Linked DNA regions of Spirulina major PCC 6313. The protein of the gene in region 1 binds, or shares a complex with, the protein of each later gene. Links are inferred from orthologs where the notes say so. Each region holds a gene or a part of one and is shown in the gene's direction. Other genes may lie near its edges.

The links.
Region 2: the proteins of accB (region 1) and accC are in contact, whole or in part, in a solved structure (PDB 8UXZ), measured with the Escherichia coli proteins. The link is inferred for Spirulina major PCC 6313 from one-to-one orthologs.
Region 3: the proteins of accB (region 1) and accD are in contact, whole or in part, in a solved structure (PDB 8UXZ), measured with the Escherichia coli proteins. The link is inferred for Spirulina major PCC 6313 from one-to-one orthologs.

The regions. Positions count from the first base shown.
Region 1 is NZ_KV878783.1:1,205,890-1,212,412, forward strand. What follows is about bases 582-3,328. They hold accB (acetyl-CoA carboxylase biotin carboxyl carrier protein), read left to right. Parts: upstream 582-1,584; coding sequence 1,585-2,073; downstream 2,074-3,328. Other genes in these bases: SPI6313_RS05250 (peptidylprolyl isomerase), read right to left, coding at 582-739; efp (elongation factor P), read left to right, coding at 910-1,470; SPI6313_RS05265 (ArsR/SmtB family transcription factor), read left to right, coding at 2,200-2,598; SPI6313_RS05270 (NAD(P)/FAD-dependent oxidoreductase), read right to left, coding at 2,606-3,328. In the rest of the region: more of SPI6313_RS05250, read right to left, coding at 1-581; more of SPI6313_RS05270, read right to left, coding at 3,329-4,654; SPI6313_RS05275 (hypothetical protein), read left to right, coding at 4,836-5,108; SPI6313_RS05280 (SDR family NAD(P)-dependent oxidoreductase), read left to right, coding at 5,189-5,971; SPI6313_RS05285 (peptidoglycan-binding domain-containing protein), read right to left, coding at 5,986-6,523. UniProt on the Escherichia coli protein: This protein is a component of the acetyl coenzyme A carboxylase complex; first, biotin carboxylase catalyzes the carboxylation of the carrier protein and then the transcarboxylase transfers the carboxyl group to form malonyl-CoA.
Region 2 is NZ_KV878783.1:2,322,144-2,328,922, forward strand. Bases 665-3,571 are described here. They hold accC (acetyl-CoA carboxylase biotin carboxylase subunit), read left to right. Parts: upstream 665-1,399; coding sequence 1,400-2,743; downstream 2,744-3,571. Other genes in these bases: SPI6313_RS10115 (NupC/NupG family nucleoside CNT transporter), read right to left, coding at 665-774; SPI6313_RS10120 (hypothetical protein), read left to right, coding at 1,076-1,336; SPI6313_RS10130 (PDDEXK family nuclease), read left to right, coding at 2,801-3,169; SPI6313_RS10135 (adenylate/guanylate cyclase domain-containing protein), read left to right, coding at 3,304-3,571. Also shown: more of SPI6313_RS10115, read right to left, coding at 1-664; more of SPI6313_RS10135, read left to right, coding at 3,572-4,818; photosystem II protein PsbQ, read left to right, coding at 4,858-5,319; SPI6313_RS10145 (NAD(P)/FAD-dependent oxidoreductase), read left to right, coding at 5,316-6,404; gyrB (DNA topoisomerase (ATP-hydrolyzing) subunit B), read left to right, coding at 6,619-6,779. UniProt on the Escherichia coli protein: This protein is a component of the acetyl coenzyme A carboxylase complex; first, biotin carboxylase catalyzes the carboxylation of the carrier protein and then the transcarboxylase transfers the carboxyl group to form malonyl-CoA.
Region 3 is NZ_KV878783.1:1,789,843-1,796,661, reverse strand. Bases 665-3,611 are described here. They hold accD (acetyl-CoA carboxylase, carboxyltransferase subunit beta), read left to right. Parts: upstream 665-1,642; coding sequence 1,643-2,581; downstream 2,582-3,611. Other genes in these bases: SPI6313_RS07700 (ABC transporter ATP-binding protein), read left to right, coding at 2,663-3,611; SPI6313_RS07710 (hypothetical protein), read left to right, coding at 1,317-1,583; SPI6313_RS07715 (prepilin peptidase), read left to right, coding at 665-1,303. Outside these bases: SPI6313_RS07720 (hypothetical protein), read left to right, coding at 1-371; more of SPI6313_RS07715, read left to right, coding at 482-664; more of SPI6313_RS07700, read left to right, coding at 3,612-4,396; SPI6313_RS07695 (efflux RND transporter periplasmic adaptor subunit), read left to right, coding at 4,529-5,881; SPI6313_RS07690 (efflux RND transporter permease subunit), read left to right, coding at 5,885-6,819.

The DNA.
Region 1 (6,523 bases):
AGCCCACTTCGGGGCCGTCCGGGTCGCCGGTTTGAATGATGTAGTCTTGGTTTTGGAAGAAGGGCAGGCCGTCGTAGAAACCGCGCTGGACGAGATCAACAAAGTTCCCGGCGTTGATCGGGGCACTGTAGCCATCGACGATCACGGTGAGGGTTCCTTGGGTGGTTTCGAGTTCGACGGTGGCGCGGCCTTTCAGTTGGGGCAGGTGGGCGTAGTCGTCGGGAATTTCAAAGGGGAAACCGTCCACCATCAGGGCTTCAAGCGCACCCACATGGGCGAGGGCTTGGCGGCGTGTTTCCCAGACGGTGTTTTTGTCGCGATCGTCGGCGGCGGTGCGGAGGGTTTCCACTTCGTCGCGCAGTTCGGCGAGGAGGTCTTGGGCGGTGGCGGTGCGATCGCTCCCCACACTGGCCAAAATCGCGTCATCCCCAAAGGTCAAGCTCCGGGATGCGGATTTAATGTCCCGATTCACGAGGCTCCAGCGCTTGCTCCGGAGTCCTTCGGAAATGGATTCTAAGCTGGTTTGGAGTTGGCGAATTTCTGGATTATCGATGGGGAGGGCGTAGCGGAGGATCGCTTGGGGGTCGGTGATGGCGTTGCCTTGGGCGAGACCAGCGTGGGCTGCGGGGGCAACGGTGGCGGTCGTGAGGAGGGCGATCGCGCCCACAGCCAAGACAAGCCAAGCACGTTTGAGCCAGGCTTGCACCATCTGCCGAACAGGAGAACGTAAAGATAACATAAAAAATAAAGACACAATATTCCAGTGAACCTTTTTCATCTTCCCATAAGTTTCACCCTCCCTGAATCTGCTGTTCAGCCCTCGCGAAGTAAAAGGGGATTCCTGCCAGGAGGGAACCCTAACGGGGGTACAATGGAGGGCGAATTGTCTCGGTCTCTTAAAATAACTCCATGATTTCGAGTAATGACTTTAGAACTGGCGTAACGATCAATTTAGATGGCTCTGTGTGGCGTGTCGTCGAATTTCTCCATGTGAAACCGGGGAAAGGGTCAGCATTTGTCCGGACAAAGCTTAAAAATGTGCAATCTGGCAGTGTGGTGGAACGTACCTTTCGGGCTGGTGAGACGGTTCCCCAAGCCATTCTCGAAAAACGCACCATGCAACACACCTATAAAGAAGGTGAAGACTTGGTGTTTATGGATATGGAAACCTTTGAGGAAATGCGAATTAGCCCGGACAAGGTGGGCGATCGCGTCAAATATCTCAAAGAAGAGATGGAAGTGAACATCGTCACCTGGGAAACGCAGGTGCTCGAAGTGGAACTGCCCAACTCCGTGGTGCTCGAAATCACGGAGACTGATCCCGGTGTCAAAGGCGACACCGCCACAGGGGGCACAAAACCTGCCATTGTGGAAACGGGAGCCCAAGTGATGGTGCCGCTCTTCCTTTCGATCGGAGAAAAGATTAAGATTGACACCCGCACCGATAGCTATCTCGGTCGCGACAACTAACACGGTGGGTAGCACGGAGTCTAGCGGTGAAGACTGAACATTTGGCATCGTCAGGCAACGTCACCCTCTTCTTTCACATCCTTTGATTTATTCGCTTTGAGGACAAGACTGCCGGTGTCTATAGACTTCCAAGAAATTCGTGAACTATTAGCGGCGATCGCGCCCACCGATATCACAGAACTCAGCCTCAAAAGCGAGGCCTTTGAACTCACCGTCAAAAAAGGTCACGGTGCCGTGATGCCCCTTACGTCCGCTCCCGCTGCGCCGGCCGTTGCCCCTGTCCCCGTGGCGGCTACCCCTCCCGCTGCTCCCGCTGCTGCTCCGGTGGCCGATACCGCCCCCGCCCCCACCAGTGATCCGAAATGGGTGGATATCACCTCACCCATGGTGGGGACGTTCTATCGCGCTCCGGCTCCCGATGAAGCACCGTTTGTGAATATGGGCGATCGCGTCACAACCGGGCAAACCGTGTGCATTATCGAAGCGATGAAACTCATGAACGAGATTGACGTGGAAATCTCCGGGCAAATCATGGAAATCCTCGTCGAAAACGGTGAACCCGTGGAATTTGGCCAGCCGCTGATGCGCGTTAACCCCGGTTAATCCCCCCAGCGGTGAGCCGCTCCCCATTCCACCTCACGACAATTCCGATCAAGGGTAGCTTCACATATTGTGATCAGGGGATGAGGCTGCTACTATTTTGGGATCACAACTTTCCGTGAACCTCCCATGCACCTCACACCGAAGCCTGTCTCGCAGGAAGTGGTTCAGCAACTCGCTGAGTACTTCAGCGTACTTAGTGAACCGATGCGCTTGAAACTTTTGAATCTGCTTCGAGACGGCGAGATGTGTGTGCAAGAATTGGTCGAAGCCACGCAGACGAGCCAAGCCAATGTTTCCAAACATCTGAAAGTGATGCTCCAAGCTGGGATTCTCAGTCGCCGCAGCGCCGGAACCTCCGCCTACTATCGCGTCGAAGATCCGCTGATTTATGACCTGTGTAATTTAGTCTGTAACCGTCTGGCGGCTCGCATCGAAAAGCAAGCCCGACAGTTCCGCGATTTTAGTCTCACTCCGCCGGCGATCGTGCCTAACAGCCTGTCCCGTCCCCTGCATCCCTCGGATTGAGGGATGATTAACCCACCGAAACCTGCTGTCGGGTTGGCGGGTGTTTCGGGAGGGGGGTGATGTGGGGCGATCGCTCAAAACCGCCCTTGATCCGGAGGCTAAGGCTGAGGCAATGGAGCCAGAGGGCCGGATAGCGGGATTCGAGCCAAGATTGCGATCGCACCAACCAGCCCGGAAACCAGCCCCGCAAACACCAGGCGAGCAACGATTCCACCGCAAACCAGAGATAACTCCCGATCCAGCGGATAAAGTCCCGCGTTCCGGCCTGCTCCCAAATCCAGGGCACAAGGCGAGGATTCATCACCGCCGCCTTCAATGCCAAGCGATTAAACGTCCACCACCCAAACCGATCCTTAATGAAGGTATCGGCAACCTCTGGCGGTTCCTCGGCGAGGAGACCAAAAAAGGTGTTCAGCATCGCATTCACCCGTTGGGGGGGTAGGGTTTTGCCCGTGGGAACCATCATTCCTTTGGAGAAGAGCCAAGTGACGGCGGTATTGCTCTGGTAGGCGCGAATCGTGTTGAGGTGTTTTGCGGCTAGGAGGTCATGCTGGAGGGCGGTATCGAGCAAGGTGGTGAGGCGGCCAAGGTTGCGCACGAGGGAGCCGAAGCCGGTAAAGACGAGGGGCGATTGTAACGAGGCGGCATCCCCGATCGCCACAATGCGATCAATGGCAACGGTGCGATCGCTCCCCCCCACGGAAAAATGCCCCGGAATATACCCAAACGTCGGCTTCTTCCACTCCAAGGCATCCAGGTCGCAGCGGCGATATTCTGGCAAAATCGTGAAAAAGTCCTCGTACATTTCCAGCAGTGAACCAGGATTCTCAGGATGCACTTGATGGTAGTGGAAGAGGTACACGGTCAAATCATCCCCTTCCACGGGGAACAATTCCCAAATCAACTGCCGCCCCCGCGAAATATCCCCGTGGGAATTTAACACATCCCCAAAATCGGGGTTCCACACCTCTTTGCTGATTCCCGACAGCACCGCTCCCACGGTGGGGCAAACACTATCAAAGGTGCGGCCACCGTTGAGTTGCCAGGCGATCGGGGAGGCGGTTCCCATCGCATCGACCACGAGGCGGGCGGTGGCGTTGCGATCGCGCCCCGTCGGGCGGTGAGTCATTTGTACCTGTACCCCATCAGTTGCCACATCGACGCGGGTAAATTCTGTTTCATCCCAAATCTCGCCCCCCGCCTGCCGGAACTTTTCCCCACACAGACGCAGCAACCGTTCCGAATCGATGGCAATGTTCAGGACGGTGGGGGTGTGGAGTACCTTGGCTTTTAAATGGGGGGGATTATTGCCGTCGAAAAACTTGTTAAATCCGTCCTGATATTCGCGGGCGATCAGGCTTTCAAACTCCTCGGTAGTGAACAGCCCCAACTCAATCAACTGCTGAAACTCGTCCCGCGAAATATTCCATTCCCGATTCATCCGTCCAAAGGCAAGCCGTTCAATCAACAAGACCCGATATCCCCGCTGGGCCATCACCGCTGCATGAATCACCCCCAACGCGCCGCCGATATAGATGAGGTCATAGTCTAGATTTGTGGCGAGGGGGGTGGACTGTTGAAACACCACCGAGCGCGGGGTTTGAGGATGTTTAACACTCTCGCGCCAGCGGGTTTCCCACCAGTAGGCTCGCTGTAAATCTCGTTCCCCCTGGGGCATTTTCTGGAAATAGTTCACCGTTTTGGGGTAGTGGGGGGCGAGGGCGGTGAAGATGTCGGTCTGTGTGAGATCTAGGGCAGGAGGAGCCGGATAGGTGAGGGGAAATGCCTGGGGGAGATTTTGGCTGAGATGGTCTTGAATGTCGCGTTCGTGGGGGAGGGGGCGATCGCTCCACCGAAACAGCTTGAGATAGGTGGTGCGTTGCAGCGACCAGAGGGCGATCGCTAACACCTGACCGGGCCGCTCCGGGAACTGCACCTGCACACCACCCGGCACAACCACACGCTCACCGTAGGGGGGCTGCCATTGGGTTTGCAGCCATGTCACCACGCAAGCGAGGTCAGGAGTGGGGATTTCGATGTAGAGCAGTTCGTTCATCAAAAAAAAGGGGGTCTGAAACCCGTCCTTTAGGACGGCTTTATATAAAGGGGAAGCAATACTTAAGATTTGACTGTTGTGTGCTGAGTTACATTCAGCGCATACTTAAGATAGTTTAATAAACTATCTTAAGATTCGATAAGTTTCCTAATCTTTAGTATGCAACGGGTGAACATTGGCTATGAATTATCCTATCCCACGAAGCCCCGAAGAAATTCGTGCGTTTCAAAAACAGCCGATTGATGAAGAGATGGTGGCGGCGGCGATCGCAGGAGTCGTGGAAATCTACCGCGCCCAAGGCAAAAGCGTCGATCAAATCCAATCGGATATCCTCACCGATCATCAGCTTCTCAACCCCAAACAACGGCAATGGTTGAGCGAAGTCCTCACCCAAGCCTGGCAAACATGGCCAGAACAGGCTGAAACGCCCCGCCATGATCCGAGACGGGCTTAAATTGTCCTGAGCAGCATCGTTTGGGGTTTGGGGGTCCCGCCCCTGATGGGCTGAATTGATCCACCGCAGAAAACACCATTGTGAACGGGAAACCCACCGCCTTAATTACCGGTGCAGCCAGCGACTTTGGGGCAGCCTTTGCCCATGTTTTTGCCCGCCATGGCTACGATCTTGTGTTGATCTCGCGCACGGCTGCCCCCATCCACCCCCTCGCAGAACAGCTCACCATGGAATTTCAGGCCTCGGTGAAAATTTTGCTCCATGACCTGTCCCATCCCAACGCCCCGGATACGATCGCCGCGCAGCTTCAACAAACCGGCATCGAGGTGCAAATTTTAGTGAACACATCAGAGCGCGGGGCATGGGGTCAGTTTGTGACAACGGATGCAACGGCGGAATGGCAGTTAATGCAGGTCAATATGGTGGCGTTGACCCAGTTAACGAAGGTGTTGCTGCCGGGGATGTTGCGACGTGGGACGGGAAAGATTCTCAATGTGGCATCGTTGGCGGCGTTTCAGCCGGAGTCCTGGCGGGCGGTGTATGAGGCGACCCAGGCCTATATCCTCGCGTTTTCCCAAGCGTTGGCGGCTGAATTGCAGGGTACAGGGGTGACGGTGACCGTCTTCTGCCCGCAACGGTGGGATCAATCCACTGCCTCCGATGATCTAGAGCGTGAGTCGGCGCTGACGACGATGGCGCAATGGGGCTATCAAGCTTTATTTGCGGGGCAGACGGTGGCGATTCCCGGTTGGAAACATCGCCTGATGGCGGCCATCACTGCCTTGCTGCCGCGCCGTTGGACGGGCGCGATCGCTGCTTTCCTCCTGCCTCACCCCCCAAGCCCCCCCGCCGATCGCCCGTAACCTTGGTGGATGGGTTATGGGGCTTCCGGGGTCGGGGGTTTGGTGCAGGTGAGGGTGAGATCGGGGGATTGGGCATCGAGGATTTCGCAGGTGCTGAAGCCGACAATGCCGTCGGGTAAAAGGGTATGGATGCGCTGAAAGTCTTTGACGGCTTGAACCGTGAGGCGGCCAAAGTAGCCGTCGAGGGGGCCGGTATAGAGGTCTAGATCCATGAGGATTTTTTGAATGACGAGGACATCTTTGCCATAGCTGCCGTAGCGGAGAATGTCACGAATGGTGAGAGGACGGGTGAGATCTACCTCGCTGAGGGAGAACGATCGCATCTGAGGGGGGCGGGTTGGGGGCGGGGCAGGGGTAGAGCGAGACGGGTTGAGGTCAAGGGTTAACGGACTGAGGGGCGATCGCAAGATCGGGGGCGTGAATTGGGGCGATCGTGGGTTGGGCGTTGCGGTTTGATCCGTTGGGGCGGTGGGGGCGATCGCCGGTGCTGTCCTGCCATTCCCTGCAATCGGGGCGGCTGTCCCCACCCCCGCACCCGAATTTGGCGCGGAA
Region 2 (6,779 bases), 1.1 Mb from region 1 along the record:
CAATTTAGAAATCACAAAACAGGCGGGGATCGTCAGAATCGAGGCGGAGACCAGATGCCCGGCAATGTCGGGAAAGCTGCCCCGTAGAAACCCAGCGTAAAGTCCGAGTACGGAGGAGGCGATCGACCCAAAACAACTGGTGAGGATGGCGCAGAGTTCACTGCGGGTCATTTTGGGTAAAAAGGGTTTGACGGCGATCGCAGATTCAATCCCCACAAAAATATTCGCCGCCCCAGATAAGGATTCCGCGCCGCTAATCTTCATTGTGCGCTGGAAGACGATCGCAAACACTTTCACAATCGGTTGAATCACATTCATTCGGTAGAGCAGCCCCACCAACGCCGCGAAGAAAATAATCTGCGGCAAAGCACGGAACGCCAACACATAGGTAAACCCAGGATTAAGCTGATCCGGGCCGAGGCGATCGCCCGGTACAGGCACATAGCCATTCCCCACCGCCCGCGCAATCCACCGCGCTGCGGCCCCTGGCCCTGCGGTGGGATTCGGATCGGTCGCAAGTAAAGAACTAGGGCCGCCAAAAAGGAACTTCGCCCCCGCTTCCGACGCATCTAAAATCGGGTTAATGATGTTATTGATGCCTGCGATCAGGGTGCTGCCCCCGCCGAAGACTAAAATTCCCACCAAAAGCTGAAGACCAATCCCAAAAATAATCACATTCCACTGCACAACGCGGCGGTTTTCCGACCCCAACCACGCGATCACACAAAAGATCGCAATCCCAAGGGCCGAGAGAAGGTTCAGTGCAAGGTTCACAGTTGTCTATCCTGCTAGGAAATGGGCAATTGTCATGGGGAGGTGGACGATCAACCGGATTCTCTCCGCCGCATGACTCAAGGGGATCATAGTACGATTTGCGAAATCTGAGTATGCGACGTAGGAATCTGTTGCATTCCCAGCCCCTCTTCCTTCGCCAACTGGCCACAACCGGAAAATTCTTCCCGTTGATCCCGCTAGAGAATTGGCTCTGAACCCTGCACCGGGCTGACATGATGCGATCGCACCGCTCCCCAGGAAACCTGATAAGCTGAAGGGGCGTTTAATTTATAAAGTCTGCATGGAAGCGTTCGAGCCTCTCCCTCCCGCCTGGACAGAACCGGCCCTCCACGCCTTAAATTTTCATTGTCCCCGCTGTGGTGCATCCCCTCACCAAGCCCAACGGGTCTGGCTCAATCGTCGCGCTCCGGTGGTGAATGAAGACTATCGGCGCAAGTGGCAAGAGTTTTATCACTGTGAATGTGAGCAAGCCTGGTGGGCCTGGAGTAGCGATCGCCCCCCTTCGGATCTGGCCCAGCGGCACCGCGACCCCGAAGACTAGGGCAGACGAGCCTAAAAACTGTATAGTGGATTGCACGACCGAGAGCCATTGCTGTGTAACCGAATGCAGTTTTCTAAAGTCCTTATTGCCAATCGGGGTGAAATTGCCCTTCGTATTCTCCGCAGTTGTCAAGAACTGGGGATCGCCACCGTGGCTGTCCATTCCACCATTGATGAACACGCCCTCCATGTCCAACTCGCGGACGAAAGCGTCTGTATTGGCCAACCCCCCAGCAGCAAAAGCTATCTCAACATTCCCAACATCATCGCCGCCGCCCTGACCCGCAACGCCACCGCCATTCATCCGGGCTATGGGTTCCTGGCTGAAAATGCCCGTTTCGCTGAAATTTGCGCCGATCATCATATTGCCTTCATTGGCCCCACCCCGGCGGCCATGATGTCCATGGGGGACAAGTCCACGGCTAAATACACAATGCAGCGGGCTGGTGTTCCCACCCTACCGGGTAGCGATGGCCTGCTCAGCGATGAACAACAGGCGATCGCGATCGCTGGCAAGATCGGCTATCCCGTCATTCTCAAAGCCACGGCGGGCGGCGGTGGGCGGGGCATGCGCCTCGTCAACGATGAAAGTGAATTGATCAAAATGTTTCGGGCCGCCCAGGGAGAAGCTGAAGCCGCCTTTGGTAACGCTGGGGTATATTTGGAAAAATTCCTCGAAGCCCCCCGCCATATTGAATTTCAAATCCTTGCCGACAGTTACGGCAACGTTGTCCACCTCGGCGAACGGGATTGCTCCATTCAACGCCGTCACCAAAAACTCCTCGAAGAAGCCCCCAGCCCCGTTTTGACCCAGAAATTACGCAAAAAAATGGGCACAGCAGCAGTACGGGCGGCCCAGTCGATTCAATATGTGGGGGCGGGAACGGTGGAATTTCTCCTCGATAAAACGGGGGAATTTTATTTTATGGAAATGAACACCCGGATTCAGGTGGAACATCCCGTTACGGAAATGGTGACCGGGTTGGACTTGATTACCGAACAGATTCGGATTGCTCAGGGCGATCGCCTCACCTTTTCCCAAGCCGATGTGCAACTCAAGGGCCACGCGATCGAATGTCGGATCAACGCCGAAGATCCCGCCCATAATTTCCGCCCCCATCCCGGCCGAATCACCGCCTACCTGCCTCCTGGCGGCCCCGGTGTGCGCATGGATTCCCATGTCTATACCGATTACGAAATTCCCCCCTACTACGATTCCCTGATTGGTAAATTAATCGTCTGGGGCCCCGATCGCGCCACGGCGATTACGCGGATGCGCCGAGCCTTACGGGAATGTGCCATTACCGGCATTCCCACCACGATTAGTTTTCACGAGCGGATCTTAACCACGCCCGCCTTCTTGAGTGGCGAGGTCTACACCAATTTCATCGCCCAGCACATGCAATAGATCACGATCAATCACTAGGATGAAACAAGGTTACGAATTCCGGATTAGGAGGTCAGTGTGAATCAAATTGCCCAATGGAATTTATCCGGCATTGGCTGTAGTTTGCTGATTTTGCTTGGGGTGATGGGTCTCAGCGCGGTGGGGTTGGGGTGGATTGTGAATGGGATTTTCCTGGCGGTGTTTTTGTTGGCCCTGCTGCCGGTGGTGGCGGTGTATGGGCTGCGCTGGTGGGTGAAGCGGAATGTGGTGGAAGATCAATGCCCGATGTGTGGCCACGCCTTTGCCGCGTTGAATCAGGTGGCGTTTAATTGCCCGAACTGTAGTGAAGCCCTCCAGATTAAGGATGGGCGGTTTGTGCGGATCACGCCACCGGGCACGATTGATGTGGATGCGGTGGAAGTGGATGTGCAGGTGTTAGAAGACTAGGAAGCGCGATCGCTGTGCGCCATCCGCAGCGGTGGTCGTCCTGAATGTTCCCAGAGTGACGCGAAAACCTGAATAATGGGAGTAGGGGGTGCAGTCAACAAGTCCACGAAACCAAAGGTCACTCACAGGGCATTATGGGTTTTTCTGGAGACGTTCGTACACCATGCAATGCGGCAACTTCGCTACAGTCGTTTTTTGAGTTGTCGGTAGATTTAATGTGTGTGCGCCACGAGGATGGCTATTTTGGGGAATTGAATCACCTGTGGCAAGATCTACTGGGATGGACACCGGTGGAACTCCGCCAACAGCCTTGGCTGGACTGGATTCACCCGGATGACCTCGAAAGCACCCTCGCCGCTGAGCAACGCTGTCACCAGTCCCAACGCACAACCCCTGTGGACTATAAAAACCGCTTTCGCCATCGTAACGGTAGTTATCGGTGGTTATCGTGGCGGGTGTCGCCCTATCGGGACGGGGTGAGTGTGGCGATCGCTCAAGATGTGACCGAAATCCAATGGCATCAGCGGGGGATCTATCAAAGTGGTGTCCAGGCGGCGTTATATTTGCGGGATCAAGCGATCGCCGCGAGTCGAGTCGGGATTGTGATCGCCGATGCTCGGCTCCCTGATATGCCGCTGATCTACGTTAATCCTGCCTTTGAAACGATGACGGGCTATTCTGCCACCGAAGTGCTCGGCCTCAACTGTCGCTTTCTCCAAGGTTCCGAAAAAAATCAAACCGCCCGCCACGAACTCCGCACCGCCATTCAAGAACGCCGCCACTGCACCGTCATCCTGCGCAACTTTCGCAAGGATGGCACGCTGTTTTGGAATGAACTCACCATCTCCCCGGTGTTTGACGAAGAGGACAAACTGACCCACTTTGTCGGCATTCAAGCCAATGTCACCCAACGCATTCAAGCCGAAAAAGCCCTCCTCGTCGAAAAAAATAAATCCGAACGTCTCTTGCTCAATGTGTTGCCCCGCCCCATTGCTGACCAATTGAAACGCTTTGAGGGGAGTCTCGCCCAACAATTTCCGAGCGTCACGATCCTGTTTGCAGATTTGGTTAGTTTCTCGTCCTATGTCAGTCAATTTGAAGCCTTGGAGTTAATTAGCACCCTGAATCAGATTTTTTCCGTGTTCGATCAATTAGCGGAAACCCACGGTGTGGAGAAGATCAAAACGATTGGGGATGCGTATATGGCGGCGGCGGGATTGCCATTACCCCGTGCAGATCATGCGATCGCGATCGCCGCCATGGCCCTCGATATGCAACAGGCGGTCCAGCAGTTTCACTGGCCCGATGGTTCTCCGATGGAACTCCGCATTGGTATTCATACCGGCTCGGTGGTGGCGGGGGTGATTGGGATCAAAAAATTCATCTATGACCTTTGGGGGGATGCGGTCAATGTGGCGGCGCGGATGGAGTCCCAGGGCAAGCCAAGACGCATCCAAATTACCGCAGCGACCCAGGCGGCGATCGCACCTCACTTCATCTGTCAGCGGCGCGGCATCCTCCCGATCAAAGGCAAAGGCCCGATGGAAACCTATTGGCTGCGCGATCGCCGCCCATCACCGCCTAGAGAGGATGGCGTTTTCTGGCCAAAATCGGATTCTGGGTGTGGGGATTCCGATTTTCCCGTATAGTTTTCTCAGACGATGAGACTGTTACCCGAAAATTTTTGTATGAAACCGATTCGATCCTTACTCGCTCTACTCCTCGTGGGTTTAACCACCTTTCTCACGGGTTGTGGCGGTGCGATGGTGCAAGCTCCCCCCACCTATACCCCTGAAAAAATTGCGGCCATTGACCGGGCCCTCGCTCCCATCGAAGCCGTGCGCGATCGCCTCCCCGAACTCGAAGGCTATGTGGCTAAGAACGATTGGAATAATGTTAATTCCTTCCTCCACGGCCCCTTGGGCGGGTTGCGGGCCACCTTGGGCTACCTCGATCGCAGCCTCCTGCTCGAAAAAGACCAAGCCGTTGCCACCGACCTCGCCGAGTCCCTATTTAACGACATTGAGCGCCTAGACGCGGCCGCCTCGGAGGGTGTGCCCAACTTTGCCACCGAAGCCTTAGCCGCCCTGGAAAAGGATTTTGAGGTGTACCTAGACTATATTCCCCGCGAACCCGACAGCGAGGCATGAACCCGATTGTGATTGTGGGTGGTGGAGTCGTCGGGGCAATGATTGCCTACGAACTCAACCGCCAAAAGCAAGCCGTCGTCCTTGTTGAACAAGCCAACGCCGCTGCCGGTTCTACCGGTGCGGCGTTGGGGGTGTTGATGGGGGTGATCAGCCAAAAAACCACCGGGCGCGGCTGGCGGTTGCGCGAGCAGAGTCTACGCCGCTACGCCACGCTAATTCCGGAACTCGAACAGGTGACAGGCTGCCCGATTCCCACCAATCCCCATGGTTTAGTGATGCTGCGATTCCGTGACGATGAACGGGATGAACGGTGGCAACGGTTGCAGCAGGTGCGATCGCAGCAGGGCTGGCCGCTTGACCTGTGGGATCGGGCCCAATTAGCGGCCCATTGTCCGTTTGTGGATTGCGATCGCCTCATCGGAGCGGTGCATTCCCCCCAGGATGGCCAAATTCAACCCCGCCCGTTAACCGCAGCCCTAATCCAAGCCGCCAGCCAAGCCGGCGCAGACTGTCGCTTTGGCCAGGCCGTCACCGCCCTGCGTACCGAGGCCGAGGGGGACGCGCACCGCTGCACCCATGTTCAGATCGGCACGGATTGGCTGGCCTGCGATCGCCTCATTCTCGCCGCCGGTCTTGGTTCCACCCCCCTCACCGCTCAACTTCAGCAAACCCTTGATCTCCGTCCCGTCCTCGGCCAAGCCTTTCGCGTCCGCTGCCCTCACCCCCTCCATCCCGTGGAGCCGGTGATCTCCGGCCATGATGTGCATCTCGTTCCCCTTGGCGGCGGTGACTATTGGGTGGGCGCGACGGTGGAGTTTCCCGATGAACAGGGCATCGTGGCCGCCCAAGCTCACCTGAAAGAAGCCGTCTGGCAGCAAGCGATCGCCGTCTGTCCCGCCCTCGCCCAGGGTGACATCATTGAATCTTGGTCGGGTCAACGCCCCCGCCCCCACGGCCAACCCGCCCCTGTCATCGGCTCCCTGGCGGGCTACACCAACGTCACCCTCGCCACCGGCCACTATCGCAACGGCGTTCTGCTCGCCCCCGCCACAGCCCAGCAGGTCTGGGGCGAAATCGTGCGATAATGGGAATTCCTACCGCGCCAAAAACCGATCGAGAGCGATCGCTCCATTCCCTGCTCTTGATGCAATAATTGGCAATTTTCTCGGCATGGTATCCAACTTTTTTTTGCAAGCTACAGAGCCTAGCATCGCCACTAACCCTTTTATGTTAGAATTTGATAGGTTTTTTACCATTTGAGAGCCTTAAGCCCGCTTCTCCGCGATTCGAGGAATTTTTATGGCCAGTAACTATCGTGCCGATCAGATTCAGGTTTTAGAAGGGTTAGATCCGGTTCGTAAACGTCCGGGGATGTACATTGGCACCACCGGGCCCCGTGGACTGCATCACCTCGTTTATGAGGTGGTCGATAACTCCATTGATGAGGCCCTCGCTGGCTA
Region 3 (6,819 bases), 590 kb from region 1 along the record:
AACCCGCCGCCGTCCCCGCCCCGATCCTCGAAGTGCAAGCGGGAGAACTCACCGCTGGAGAAATGATTTTGATGACGGTGAAATTACCGCCCCAAACCCTGGGCACGGTCTATGTCAAACTCTGGGTTCAGGATCGGGAAACGCGCCAACTCCTCGACGGGCCACGGGCGTTCATTGAGTTTGAAGCCGATGGGACAGGCAGCCTCGCCACCATGACCCAATTAATTGTGCCTCTGGGGGCGCAGTCGGTGCGCTTCGAGGCGGTGACGATCAATGTGGCGACGCAGCAAGAAAGCCGTAAGACGAGTTGCGATCGCACCGTCATCCCCCCCAACCTTCCCACCTTCACCACCGCCGAAGAGTGGCTTTAAGGCAGCAGGAAACGCGGGCCACAAAAAAGCCCTCGCGCCTGGGGGAGAGGGTTGGGTGAGGGATTAAAACTTTGGTATGGTACGGCTTAAATTGCGATCGCACCCCGCCTATGGATAGTCTGATTCAGGTCATTAGTAGTTTATTTGTCTTCATCGTTGGCGCGGCGATTGGGAGTTTTCTCAACGTGGTGATCTATCGCCTCCCGGCAGGAGAATCGATTCTCGCGCCGCCCTCCCACTGTCCCCGCTGTCAGGAGCGGCTGGCCTGGCATGACAATGTGCCGGTGTTCGCCTGGTTTTGGTTGCGGGGCCGGTGTCGGTACTGTCGAGGCGCGATCGCACTGCGGTATCCCCTCGTTGAAGCGATCGCGGGCGGCCTGTTCCTCGCGGTCTTTTGGCAATTTGGCCCCACGGTGAGCGCGATCGGCTATTGTCTCCTGCTCAGTTGGCTCCTCGCCCTCGCCCTGATCGACTGCGACACCCTTACCCTCCCCAACCCCCTCACCCAATCGGGTCTCGTCGCGGGGCTGGGCTTCATGGTCATTCAAGGCTGGTTTGAAACGGGGGCATTTCAAGGCAGTGCCGATCGGCTGGTGACGGGCATCTTTGGGGCTGTGTTTGCCCTGTGGGGGTTGGAAGCGATCGCCCTGATTGGCTCCCTCATCTATGGACGTACCGCGATGGGGGCGGGGGATGCGAAATTATTAGCCCTGATCGGGGCGTGGTTGGGCTGGCAGGGGGCAGCCCTGGCGGCCTTTGTGGGCTGTGCCTTGGGGGCGTTTTTGGGCGGCGGTGCGATCGCCCTGCGGCTCTTGGATCGTCGTCAACCGATCCCCTTTGGCCCCTTTCTGGCCCTAGGGGCCACCCTAACCCTTTTTTGGGGTGACATAATAGTATCCACTTATCAACGCTTTCTGTTGGGGGCGGGATGAAATTTGAGACCTGATGAAACGAGACTTGCCGCGTCTTGATATTATGAATTTTGTGTCATGGATAACAATTAAGATCGCAGGCGCACGCTGGGAAGCCGAACTCATGCAGCAAATTTTAGCCAGTCATGACATTCCAAGTCGTGTCGTCAATGTGGGGGCGAGCGGATGTTTTTTGACCGGCGAAACGGCTGTACAAGTCCTCAGCCCGGATCGATGGACAGCATTACTATTGCTGAGTCCCAAGGAAGAAGAACTGGAAACCGATGATGAATTTGGCTAACCACGCCCCCTGTTCTTCACCATTGCAACTCATTGAAGCGGAGTCGTTAAAATCCCAACATGTCTTTATTTGACTGGTTTGCCAATCGCGAAAAAAACCAACCCGTTGCCCCCCAAGGCCACCAAGAGCGCGAAATCGCCGATGGCCTTTGGACGAAATGCCCAAAATGCAGCGTTTTAACCTATACCAAAGACCTGCAAGCCAATTTACAGGTTTGCGTGGACTGTCACCATCACATGCGCGTCGGCAGCACCGAGCGGATTCACCAATTGATCGACGGGAAAACCTGGACCCCGCTCCATGAAGACATTTGCCCGATGGACCCGCTGGAGTTTCGCGATCGCAAAGCCTACAAAGACCGCCTGCGGGAATACCAAGCCAAAACCCACCTCAACGATGCCGTGCAAATTGGCACCGGCCTCCTCGATGGTTTACCCGTCGTCCTCGGCGTGATGGACTTTAGCTTCATGGGCGGCAGTATGGGATCAGTGGTGGGGGAAAAACTGACCCGCCTGATTGAGTACGGCACGCAAGAAGGGTTAACGGTGATTATCGTCTGTGCCTCCGGTGGGGCGCGGATGCAAGAAGGGATGCTCAGTTTGATGCAGATGGCGAAAATTTCCGGCGCTCTCGAACGCCATCGCCAAGCCAAGCTTCTTTATATCCCGATTCTCACCAATCCCACCATGGGCGGCGTGACGGCGAGTTTTGCGATGTTGGGGGATGTGATTCTAGCTGAACCGAAGGCGGTGATCGGCTTTGCGGGGCGGCGGGTGATTGAACAGACGATCCGCGAAAAACTGCCCGATGATTTCCAAACGGCGGAATATCTGCTCAACTGTGGGTTTGTGGATGCGATCGTGCCCCGGACTCAACTGAAGCGCACCCTCGCCCAGTTGATCAGCCTGCATCAACCCTTTTTCCCCGTCAACACGTCCCCCGCAAACCATCACACCACCCCCTCCACCCACATCATCGAAGCCCACACCCCCGCTTAAATCCAGTGGCTGCGTTGTTGTCTCTCCGGCCGTGGATTGCTGACCCGGCCGGTCATGCCCTTATTTTTTTCCGTAAAACCCTTGAAAACCCCGTTTCACTATCGCCAACTCGCCCCCTATATTCAGGCTCAACGCCTGACGATCGCCTCTGCTCTCCTGGCGACGCTCGTGTTTACCGCCTGTTGGCCCGCCTTGATTAAAATCGCGGAAGCCTTAGCCGAATCGGTGGGGACGGGAAACGTGCAGGGCAGTGCAAGGATTGCGGGCATTGCGGCGGCGATTTTCTTCGTGCGGGCGATCGCGCAATACGGCCAAGACACCCTCATGGCCAAAGCCGCCCTCCAACTCACCCTCAACCTCCGAAAAGCCGTCTATGCCCATGTACAACGGTTGAGCTTAAGTTATTTTGAACAGACAAAAACGGGGGATTTATCCTATCGGCTCACGGAAGATGTGGATCGAATCGGCGAAATTGTGAATAAGATTTTTCAGCAGTTTGTGCCCTGTATTTTGCAACTGATAGTTGTTTTGGGAATGATGGTGTATCTCAACTGGCAACTCACCGCGAGCGCGTTAGTGATTGGACCCTTGATGGCGCTGTTGGTGGGCTTTTTTGGGGAACAACTCTTGCAATATTCTCGCCGTAGCCAAAACCGGATTTCTGACCTTTCCTCCCTGTTGATTGAATATTTCAGCGGGATTCGCCTCGTTCAAGCCTTTGCCGCTGAAGACTACACCTTAAACCAATTTACCCACTACGCCGAAGACAACCGCCGCACTCGCTACATGACCGAAAAAATCAAAGCCTTTCAGATTGTTTTTGTGGGCTTTCTCTATGCCATGAGTGTGGTGTTTATTTTCTTTTTAGGAACGTGGCAAATTGCCCAGGGGAATTTAACGGGCAGTGAGTTTGTGGGCTATCTGGCCGCCGTGGGGATGCTGATTGATCCGATTAGTATCACCACCTCGAATTACAACGAATTCAAACAAGCTCAAGCGTCAGTGGATCGAGTCTTTGAACTGCTGAATTTAACGCCAGGGGTGGAGGAAAAACAGGATGCGATCGCTCTCCCCAGAGTGTCTGGTAAAGTCGAATACGACGATATTTCCTTCGCCTATGTCCCCGGTGAACCGGTGTTAAATAACCTCAGTTTTCTGGTGCATCCCGGTGAAATGATCGCCCTTGTGGGTCATTCGGGAGCCGGTAAAACCACTTTAGTTAATCTATTACCCCGCTTCTACCAAGCCGCCACCGGACGGATTCTGATTGACGGTATTAACGTCGCAGATGTGACCCTCAAAAGTCTGCGGCAGCAGATCGGGATTGTACCCCAGGAAACGATTTTATTTTCTGGAACCATTGCCGAAAATATCGCCTTTGGGCAACAGGATTTTCACCTTGACCAAGTGGAAGCCGCCGCCAAAATTGCCAACGCCCATCAATTCATCACGGAATTCAGCCAAGGCTACACCACCTATGTGGGCGAGCGGGGCGTGAATCTCTCCGGGGGTCAGCGGCAACGGATTGCGATCGCCCGCGCCATGTACCTCAACCCCCACATCCTCATTTTGGACGAAGCTACCTCCGCCCTCGATTCCGAATCCGAAGCCCTTGTGCAGGAGGCATTAGAACGGATTATGCGCGATCGCACCGTCTTCGTCATCGCCCACCGCCTCGCCACCGTCCGCCGCGCCGATCGCCTCTTCGTCATGGAACAGGGGCAAATCGTCGAAGCCGGAACCCACGCCGAACTCCTCGACCAGAACGGTCGCTATGCCCGCTTCTATGCCCAACAATTCACCCCGGATCAATAACACCGGAAGCCGCCTACCCGATGACCATGGTTCAGCATTTATTCTGAATCTGCCTGGAGTGGTAGCCTTAATTTTTGAATTTTCGTTACGATTCGGAGTGAGTCGATCTGTAAAATCCGCCAGGAATGCCCGATGTCTAACGCCAATTCCAGCCAAATCAGTCCAATCCCGCCGCAACGGCCCAACTCGAAAGTACGGGTGATGGCATTGGTGGGCGCGACGGTCCTCCTGACGGGGGTGGGGGTGGGATGGCGCTGGTGGAGTGGACAGCAACAACAGCAGACGGCCATCGGACAGCCCCAAAGCCAAGCTCTGCCGGTGAAGTTGATCACCCTGGGGCCGACAATGGTGGCCAATTCGACGGATTTTGTCGGGTCGCTGGCAGCGGAACAGGTGGTGGAGGTGCGACCGGAGGCGACGGGACGGGTGCAGCGAATTTTTGTGGCGGCGGGCGATCGCGTCGCGGCCGGAGCGCGGTTGGTGGAACTCAAACCCGATCAGGCTGAGGCGAATCTGGCCAGTTTGCTCGCCACCGTTAACTCAGAACGGGCGGTGGAAAATAATGTGCAGTCTGAGATCGCGGCCCTCAATGCCGATCGCATCGCCCTCAAAGCCGATGTGGATTTGAAAATGGAAGATTACAAACGGATCGAGTTTTTGGTAAAAGAAGGGGTGCTGAGTGAGCAGCGATTAGACCAGGCGAAGCGCGATCGCGATGTGGCGATCGCCACCCTAGCCGCGATCGATGAACGGATCACCGCTGCCCGCGCCACCCTCACCCAAGCCCAAGCCAACCGCCAATCCGCCCAGGCCAACGCCAACCGCGCCCAAGCCCAACTGGAAGAAACCGTTGTCACTGCGCCCTTTGCGGGGGTAGTGGGGGATCTTGCCGTGGAACTGGGGGATGTGGTCACCGACAGCAACACCCTCACCACCCTGACCCAAAATAACGTCCTCAATCTCAGCATTTCGATCCCCACCGAACGCGCCCCTGAATTGCAACTGGGGCAACTGGTGGAACTGGTGACCGAACAGGGCAACATCCTCAACACCGGCGAAATTAGCTTCATCGATCCCAACGTTAACCCCGCCCAACAAACCCTCCTCGCCAAAGCCCGCTTCATCAATCCCGGCGAATTATTGCGGAATGGGCAGTTTGTGCGGGCGCGGCTGGTGTGGCGCACGGAGCCGGGTTTGCTCGTGCCGACCGTGGCGATTACGCGGTTAGCCGGGAAGCCCTTCGTGTTTGTTGCTGAAGTGCCGACCGAGGAGGATGAAGTGCCTCCCGATACGGAGTTCATTGCTCGCCAGCGTCCTGTTGAACTGGGGCAGATTCAAGGAGATGCCTACAATATTCTGTCGGGGGTGCAACCGGGCGATCGCATCGTCGTTTCCGGGATTCTCAACCTCACTGACGGCGCACCGATCATGCCCCTCCCCGATGATGCGCCCGATGCGCCCGATGCGTCCTTTACCGCTCCATAGCTTATGTTTGTCAACACCTTTATTAAGCGTCCGGTGGTGGCGATCGTTTTTGCGATCGTGATTAGTCTGATTGGCGGGGTGATTCTCCCCACCTTACCCATCGCCCAATACCCCGAAATCGCGCCGCCCCAAGTCCAAGTCACCGCCAACTACACCGGGGCCAGCGCCGAAATCGTTGAAAACACCGTCACCAACGTGCTCGAACAGGAAATCAACGGTGTCGAAGGCGTGCGCTACATCTCCAGCAGCAGCAGCAACAACGGCACCAGCCAAATTAACATCACCTTTGATGCTGGGCGCGATCTCGATCTCGCCGCTGTGGATGTCCAAAACCGGATCGCCACAGTCCAAGCCCGCCTCCCCGAAGCCGTTCAGCGTACCGGGGTCAGTGTCAGCAAGCAATCCAGCGGCTTTTTGATGGCCTTGAGCCTCTATTCTGAGGGGGGAACCTACGACACCTCTTTTTTAAGTAACTATGCCGATCTCTACGTGGCGGAAGCCTTAAAGCGGATTCAAGGGGTGGCGGGGATTCAAATTTTCGGAGAACGGCGCTACGCGATGCGCCTCTGGGTAGACCCCCAGCGCCTGGCCAGTCGGGGCTTGACGATGCTCGATGTCACCAACGCGGTCAGTGAGCAAAATTTCCAAATTGGGGCGGGGCGTTTAGGTCAGTCGCCCAACGATGGCGAGCAGCAATATCAACTGGATCTTGAATCCTTCAGCCGCTTCACCAGTGCCGACGAATTCGAGCAGATGGTGCTGGCGACCGATCCCGATAGTGGTTCCTTGGTGCAGTTCCGGGATGTGGGGCGCGTTGAATTGGGCGCGGAAGACTACAACACGATTTTGCGGTTTCGGGGCAATACGGCGGTGGGCTTGGGGGTGTCGCAACTGTCGGGGAGTAATGCCCTAGAGGTGGCGGCAGCGGTGAAGGCGGA